One region of the Rhodococcoides sp. S146-33 genome, then DNA from elsewhere that is predicted to be linked to it. Evidence: predicted binding sites of a transcription regulator. Region 1 holds the regulator's gene; the other holds the start of a gene.
The links. Region 1 encodes LexA, which represses DNA repair genes until DNA is damaged. Its sites were predicted from a motif close to CGAACANNTGTTCG; they were not measured.

Region 2: the regulator LexA is predicted to act here: its motif matches at 2,553-2,566, upstream of AC5WEY_RS11180 (error-prone DNA polymerase).

The regions. Positions count from the first base shown of each region.
Region 1 covers NZ_JCAJWY010000002.1:1,099,806-1,104,018, reverse strand. Annotated here, with positions in the region: gene hrpA (ATP-dependent RNA helicase HrpA) at 1-308, shown strand, start outside; gene nrdR (transcriptional regulator NrdR) at 320-784, opposite strand; gene AC5WEY_RS13715 (hypothetical protein) at 886-1,281, opposite strand; gene lexA (transcriptional repressor LexA) at 1,661-2,338, shown strand; gene AC5WEY_RS13705 (acyl-CoA dehydrogenase family protein) at 2,409-3,551, opposite strand; gene AC5WEY_RS13700 (uracil-xanthine permease family protein) at 3,705-4,213, opposite strand, start outside.
Region 2 covers NZ_JCAJWY010000002.1:572,505-576,717, reverse strand. Annotated here, with positions in the region: gene AC5WEY_RS11180 (error-prone DNA polymerase) at 1-2,485, opposite strand, end outside; gene AC5WEY_RS11175 (MMPL family transporter) at 2,645-4,213, shown strand, end outside.

The DNA.
Region 1 (4,213 bases):
CCGAATTCGGTTCACGCAGGCTGGCAGACCTGCCGCGATACCTCGCTGCGGCGACCAAGAGGTTGGCCACACTTCCGAGCAGCGCAGGCCGTGATGCGGCCGCGATGGACGTACTCGACCGCGTCTACGCCTCGTATGGGCGGCTGCTGGATTCGCTTCCGGAGGGCCGAAAGAACAGCGCTGGCGTGCAGGAGCTGTTCTGGATGATCGAAGAATTGCGGGTAGGGCTGTTCGCGCAAGGAATTCGGACTGCGTATCCGGTCTCGGAGAAACGCATCGAGAAGGCAATCGCGGATGAGGCCCGCTGAAGGTCGAACCGTCAGTCGATGTCCGCAGATTCGCGGTGCTTGCGCAGTTCGTGGATTTCTTTCTCGAAATCCTCGGCCGAACTGAACGAGCGATACACGGACGCAAATCGCAGATACGCGACCTCGTCGAGGTCGCGTAGCGGACCGAGAATGGCCAACCCCACCTCGTTACTGGGAATTTCGGCGGAGCCGGCGGCACGAATGGCGTCTTCCACCTGCTGAGCCAAGAGATTCAGCGCGTCGTTGTCGACATCTCTGCCCTGGCAGGCCCTGCGCACTCCTTTGACGACTTTTTCACGGCTGAACGGTTCGGTCACTCCGCTCCGCTTCACGACTGCGAGCACGGCGGCCTCGACGGTGGTGAATCGCCGACCGCATTCCGGGCAGGAGCGACGACGCCGAATTGCCTGCCCCTCGTCCATCTCACGCGAATCGACCACGCGTGAGTCGGGATGCCTGCAGAACGGGCAATGCATGAAGGAGCCTCCGTCGTAGCCGATGCGCCGACATCGAACATGCGTGTCGGAGCAATCAGTCGAGGATACTCAGTCATCGGCGTGTGCGATGGGGCCGGTGGTCATCTGCCGGGCGCGTACTCGACCACGGCACCGTCGTGAACCTCGACGACGCCTGCGGGCTGCACCCCAGCGCCGGGCGCATCGGCTCGTAGGTTCGCGATGCCGATCAGGCCACCGGCAACGACGACGGCTGCGAGCACCCACAGCACCAGCGATCGCAGCCGGACCGGCTGACCGGCGAAGTGCGCCGAGGTCTCGTCGAAGTCGCGATCGGCTGCCTCGCGGTCGGTGACATCGGTCCAGGACGACTCCAGAACCGGCAGGCACGGAGTCGTGTACGCACCGCGCATCGCGATGGAGCTCCGCAACGCAGGACGAGCACGGCGACGACGTTCGACGACAGTGGACCGGCTACGGACACCTGCGGTGGTGGGGCGATCGGTGATGATGGTCATCGGAACCTCGTCTTCGCTCGTTGGATCGATTGTTCGATCAGGCGTTCGATGGACGCTTGTTCGAAGTTCTATCACGAGCCTCCGACAAAGTCTGCAGAAAACGCGACACGAGTCGAACAGATGTTTGATTCAACAGCTGATACACGCTAGATTCGTGTCAGAAACCACACGCCACACGAGTCGACACCATCAACTCCAGTCCGCGCAGACCGAACCACGCAGACCGGATCCAGGACACCAGCAGGAGGCCGACAGCATGAAGGACCAGACCTCGACGAGGTCGACCACGGGTTCCAAGACGACCGGTTCCAAGGCGACCACGTCCGTGCCTACGAAGGCCGCCGCAGGGAAGCCTGCCGCGGAACCGACGCCCAAGGCCATGGAAGTCGGCACCGACATCAGCGCCGGCCTGACGGAGCGACAGCGAAAGGTGCTCGAGGTCATCCGAGCTTCGGTGACCGAGCGCGGCTACCCGCCCAGCATTCGTGAGATCGGTGATGCCGTCGGCCTGACGTCGACGTCGTCCGTTGCCCATCAGTTGCGCACTCTGGAGCGAAAAGGATTCCTGCGGCGCGACGCCAACCGCCCTCGCGCGGTCGACGTCCGCGGACTCGACGAGGTACAGGCCGATCAGGCTGCTGCCGCGGTCGACGGATCGTCCGAGGAACAGGATCGCTTGCCGACGCCGACGTTCGTGCCGGTTCTGGGACGAATTGCCGCCGGTGGACCGATCCTGGCCGAGGAAGCCGTCGAGGACGTGTTTCCGCTCCCCCGCGAGCTGGTCGGTCAGGGTTCGCTGTTCCTGCTCAAGGTCGTGGGCGAGTCGATGATCGATGCAGCCATCTGTGACGGCGACTGGGTGGTGGTTCGTCAGCAATCCGTGGCAGACAACGGAGACATCGTGGCGGCGATGATCGACGGTGAAGCGACCGTCAAGACGTTCAAGCGGTCGAAGGGCGAGGTGTGGCTGCTGCCGCACAACCCGCTGTTCGAGCCGATTCCGGGAAACAACGCTGCCATCCTCGGCAAGGTCGTCACCGTGATGCGCAAGCTGTAGAGAACAGCACCGAAACGCGAAGGGCCGCAGCACAGTGTGCTGCGGCCCTCGTGCTTTTCGGATCAGCGGATCATAGATTCAATCCGCGGCCGATGATCTCTTTCATGATTTCGGTCGTGCCACCGTAGATGGTCTGCACCCGAGAATCCATGTAGGCCTTGGCGATCGGATATTCCTTCATGTAGCCGTAGCCGCCGTGCAACTGCAGGCACCGGTCGATCAGCTTGACCTGGTTCTCGGTGGTCCACCATTTCGCCATGGCGGCTTCCTGCACGGTCAACTTGCCATCGTTGAGCAGTTCGATGAACTTGTCGACCATGATGCGGGTGGCGGTGGTTTCGGTGGCCAACTCCGCCAACACGAAGCGGGTGTTCTGGAACTTGCCGATCGACTTACCGAAGGCCTTGCGATCTCGGCAGTACTGGATGGTCATGTCCAGGGCCGATTCCATGGCCGCGGCGGCGACAACAGCGATCGAGAGCCGTTCCTGCGGAAGATTCTGCATGAGGTAGATGAAGCCCATGCCTTCTTCACCGAGCAGATTGGCTGCGGGCACGCGAACGTCCGTGAAGCTGAGTTCGGCGGTGTCCTGGGCCTTCATCCCGATCTTGTCGAGATTGCGGCCGCGCTCGAAACCTGGCATGTCGCGCTCCACGACCAGCAGGCTGAAGCCCTGGGCACCCTTCTCGGGGTCGGTGCACGCCACGACGATGATCAGATCGGCGTTGATTCCGTTAGTAATGAACGTTTTCGATCCGTTCAGTACCCAGTCGTCGCCGTCGCGAACGGCCTTGGTCTTGATGCCCTGCAGGTCGCTTCCGGTGCCCGGCTCGGTCATGGCAATCGCGGTGATCAGCTCACCCGAGCAGAATCCGGGGAGCCAGCGCTGCTTCTGTTCGTCGTTCGCCAACTCGATGAAGTACGGCGCGACGACGTCGTTGTGCAGGGTGAAGCCGATGCCGCTGTAGCCGCCGCGGGTGGTTTCCTCGGTGACGATTGCGTTGTAGCGGAAGTCCTTGACGCCACCGCCACCGAACTCCTCCGGTGCGGCCGTTCCGAGGAAGCCCTGCTTGCCGGCCTCGACCCAGACGCCGCGGTCGACGATGTTCTGCTCTTCCCACTTCGCGTGATTGGGGGCTACGTGCTGTTCGAGAAACTTCCGGTACGACTCCCGGAACAGTTCGTGCTCGGGCTCGAAAAGTGTGCGTTCCACGCAGATCTCCTTGTTCGGTGCGCACCGTCGTCGACCGCGAGAAAGGGGTGTCACAGCGCGGTCGTCGGTGCGACTGACGTCACCGTTCAAGACTACTTTCGCGGTGCACCGGGGGTCGATGACCAAAACGTGCGCGATCCGTGACCGCCCCCGCTACGTCCGCCGAGACGCGGTACTTTTCGCGAGCGCCGAAACGATCGGATAACCGACCAGAATGCCGAGCGAACCCCACGCGATTCCGCCGAGTTCGACCGAACCGACCGACAGCGTGAGGTCGCCGATACCCGCGACCAGTGCCGCGGCAACGACGATCAGGTTGACCGGATCGGCGAAGTCCACCTTGGCGTCGGTCCAGATGCGAACGCCCAGCAGCCCGATGAGTCCGTACAGAACCAGTGTTGCCCCGCCGATGACCCCGTCGGGAACGGTGAAGATGAGGGCACCGAACTTGGGCGAGAACGCGAGCACTATCGCGGTGAAGGCCGCGACCCAGTACGCGGCCGTGGAGTAGACGCGGGTGGCGGCCATGACCCCGATGTTCTCCGCGTACGTGGTGGTACCCGAGCCGCCGGCAGCACCGGCCAGGGTGGTCGCCAACCCGTCGGCAATCAGCGCGTCACCGGCGACGTCGTCGAGGTTCTTGCCGGTCATCGCCGCGACTG
Region 2 (4,213 bases), 530 kb from region 1:
AAGATTGAGGTGAGTAGAAGCCCATCGGCTGGGCACGCAACAAGCCTGCGCAGAAAGCAGCTGGATGATGCAACTTGAACCACGACGAATAGAAGACCAACGAGGCGAAGCTCTGCGAATGACTCTCGGGGAAGCCGAAATTGGCGAACGCCGACAGCTTTTCGTAGATGCGGTCGGCTGCCTCACCGGTGATTCCGTGCAGATCGCGCATCCCGTCGTAGAATCGCCCGCGCAGCAGCTCCATCTTCTCCGGTGATCGCTTCGATCCCATGGCGCGACGCAATTGGTCGGCGTCGGCGGCACTGAAACCGGCGACATCGATGGCCATCTGCATCAGCTGTTCCTGGAACAGTGGTACGCCGAGAGTTCGATCGAGCGCCTTCTTGAGCGACGGGTGCTCGAAGATCACCGGCTCGAGTCCGTTGCGACGCTTGATGTACGGATGCACCGAACCACCCTGAATCGGACCGGGACGAATCAGGGCGACCTCGACCACCAGATCGTAGAAGTTACGCGGCTTGAGCCGCGGCAGAGTAGCCATCTGCGCACGTGACTCGACCTGGAACACGCCCACCGAATCGGCTCGTTGAAGCATCTCGTACACCTCGGGCTCGGACAGGTCGATCGAGGCGAGGTCGATGTCGATGCCCTTGTGCTCGGCGATCAGGTCCATCATGTAGTGCAGCGCCGACAGCATGCCGAGCCCGAGCATGTCGAACTTCACCAAACCCACTGCGGCACAATCGTCCTTGTCCCACTGCAGCACACTGCGATTCTCCATCGTCGCCCACTCCACCGGGCAGACGTCTGCGATCGGCCGATCGCAGATCACCATGCCGCCGGAGTGAATGCCGAGGTGCCGCGGGAACCCCTCGATCTGCCGCGCGAGTTGGAGGACGGACTCGGGAATACCGTCACCTTCCTGATCACCGATTCCGGACCAGCGGGTGATCTGCTTGCTCCACGCGTCCTGTTGCCCCTGCGAGAAGCCGAGCGCACGGGCCATGTCTCGTACCGAGGACTTGCCGCGGTAGGTGATGACGTTCGCCACCTGAGCGGCATGGGTGCGGCCGTACTTGGCGTAGACGTGCTGGATCGCCTCCTCGCGGCGATCCGATTCGATGTCGATGTCGATGTCGGGTGGTCCGTCGCGTTCGGGTGCGAGGAACCGCTCGAACAGCAGCTTGTTGGCCACCGGATCGACGTTGGTGATACCGATGGCGTAGCAGACAGCAGAGTTCGCCGCCGAACCTCTTCCCTGACAGAGGATGTCGTGTGTCTTGCAGAAATCGACGATGTCGTGGACCACCAGGAAATAACCGGGGAACTCGAGCCGCTCGATGATGTCGAGCTCGTATTCGAGCTGGGAGTACGCCGCCGGATTCGCCGATTGCGGGCCATAGCGTCGGGCCGCGCCCTCGAACGTGAGTCGCCGCAGATAACTGATCTCGGTGTATCCGTCGGGCACCTCGAACGGCGGCAGGCGCGGCGCGATCAGTTTCAGATCGAACGAGCACTCACGACCGAGTTCGACGGCACCGCGCACCGCGCCCGGATAGTGCGCGAACAATTCGGCCATCTCCGCCCCGGACCGAAGATGTGCGCCGCCCGTCGGCGCCAGCCAACCGGCGGCCTCGTCCAAGCTGCTGCGTGCGCGTACCGCGGCCATCGCCATGGCCAATCTCCTACTGCGCGGACTCGCGTAGTGCGCGGCCGTGGTCGCGATCATCGGAAGGCTGTACTTACGAGCCAGAGTCGCGAGCGCATCGTTGCGCTCGTCGTCGTCCGCAATTCCGTGCCGGGTGAGTTCGACGGTGACGCGGTCGGGACCGAAGCGGTCGACGAGAGTGCGCAGCGCGGCCTCGGCTGCCTCCGGACCACCGCGCGCGAGTGCCTGCCGAACATGCCCCTTTCTGCAACCGGTGAGAATCTGCCAGTGCCCGCCTGCAGCGTCGGTGAGCTCGTCGATGTCGTACTGCGGCTTACCCTTCACCCCGCCGGCGAGGTGCGCGGCCGCGATTCGACGCGAGAGCCGTCGATACCCCTCTTGTCCGCGGGCGAGCACCAGTAGATGAGTGCCGTCGGGGTCGGTCGCTCCGGCCCTCGATCGATCGCTGTCGAGTGATAGTTCGGCACCGAACACGGTTCCGATGCCGAGGGCTCTGGCCGCCTCGGCGAAGCGAACGACTCCGTAGAAACCGTCGTGATCGGTGATGGCGATGGATTCGAGGCCGAGGCGTACCGCTTCTTCGACCATCTCCTCCGGCTGCGAGGCACCGTCGAGAAAGCTGAACGCCGAGTGCGCATGCAATTCTGCATACGGCGTCACCGACAGTGCGGGCTTGTCGATGGTGCGGTCGTAGACGTCCCGCTTTCGCGACCACGCCGGGCTGTCGCCGCCATCGCCCTGGGCCGCAGGCTTGGGACGTCCGGACAGGACACGTTCCATCTCCGACCACGTGGGTGGTCCGTCGTTCCATCCCATCGAGCCCTCCCTCACTGCATCGCCACTGCCGTTTGCCGATATCAACCGTTTGTCGATATCACTGCATCGAACACTTGTTCTAATGAGAGCACGAGGGTCCGACACGATCAACTACAGTCGAGTCGCCACAGACCCCTTCCACAGAGCCGGAGCACCGTCGTGACCCGTTGGGCCTCGTTCGTCGTATCGCACAAACGATGGGTGCTGGCAGTCGTCGTTGCCGTCGTCGCTGTCGGCGGGGTGTTGGGGCTGAGCGTCTTCTCGAAACTGAGCGAGGGCGGCTATGCCGACGCCGGCAGTGAGTCCTCGGAGGTGGCACGCCTGGTCCAGGGCATCGGTCAGCCGACGCCGGACATCGTGGCGATCTACACCGCACCCGACGGCGAGACGATCGACGACATCGGACCCCGAGTACAGGCGACGCTCGACGAGTTCACCGGTCGATACACCCTCGGCAACGTGAATTCGTACTGGACCGCAGACCCGGTCAGCAAAGAATTCCTGGTCTCGAAGGACCGAACGAAGGCACTGGTGACGGTGTCCCTCGGTGCCAACTCAGGCGTCACGTTCAATACCTTCGGCGAACTTCCGCCCCAGCTCGAAGTACCCGGCGTCGAGTCGCAGTTCGCCGGAGCCTCCGTGGTCGGAGTGTCGCTCAGTGAGACCCTCGAAAGCGACCTCGTCCGCTCGGAGCTCATCGCAGTCCCCATCACACTGCTGCTGCTGATCTTCATCTTCGGCGGCGTGATCGCCGCGGCGGTTCCGGTGTTCGTCGGCATCCTGAGCGTGCTCAGCTCCCTGGCGATCCTGCGCATCCTCACCGAGTTCACCGAAGTCAGCTCGTTCTCGATCAACGTCGCGTCACTGTTGGGGCTGGGCCTGGCCATCGACTACGGACTGTTCATCGTCAGCCGGTTCCGCGAAGAACTACGCAGTGGGTCGACGCCTGCAGTGGCGACCGTCCGCACCGTCGCCACTGCAGGCAAAACCGTCGTCTTCTCGGGACTGCTGTTGGTCTGTGCGTTCGCCGGCATGCTCGTCTTCCCGCAAGCGGTGATCCGATCCCTCGGCTTCGGGGCCATGGCCGCGGTGGCGAGCGCCGCAACCCTGTCCCTGACCGTCGTTCCGGCACTGCTCGCAATTCTCGGCACCCACATCAATTCCTGGACCTGGTCACGCACCGCGTCCGACCGCAGCGATGCACGGGCACACAAGTTCTGGGGTGGTGTCGTCACCCGTGTGATGAAGCATCCAGGGATCGTCGCAGCCGTCATCGTCGCTGGGTTGCTGATCATCGCCACCCCGATCCTCAAGGTCTCGCTCGGCGAGGTCGACTACACGGCGTTGCCGAAAGACAACCCTGCGCGCATGGCGTTCGAGACACTCGGCACCGACTTCGAGTCGACCGGTGACGGTGCCACCGTCGTTCTTCGTGGCCTGGACGGCGTGAAGCCTCAGGGCGCACCCATTGCAGCTCTGACCTCGGCTGTGGAATCCACGCCCGGTATCGCCCGCGCCGAATTCATCGGCTCCAAAGACGATTTCGTGACCCTCGAGGCGGCCTACAGCGAACCGACCGGCGGACTGACCGAGGCCGAATCACAATCCGACGCAGTGTCTGCACTGCGCTCGATCACCCCTCCTGACGGTACCGAGATCCTCGTCGGCGGCGGACGCGCCAACATCGACGACGGAAACGCGGCCATCGCGAAGTGGCTACCGGTGATG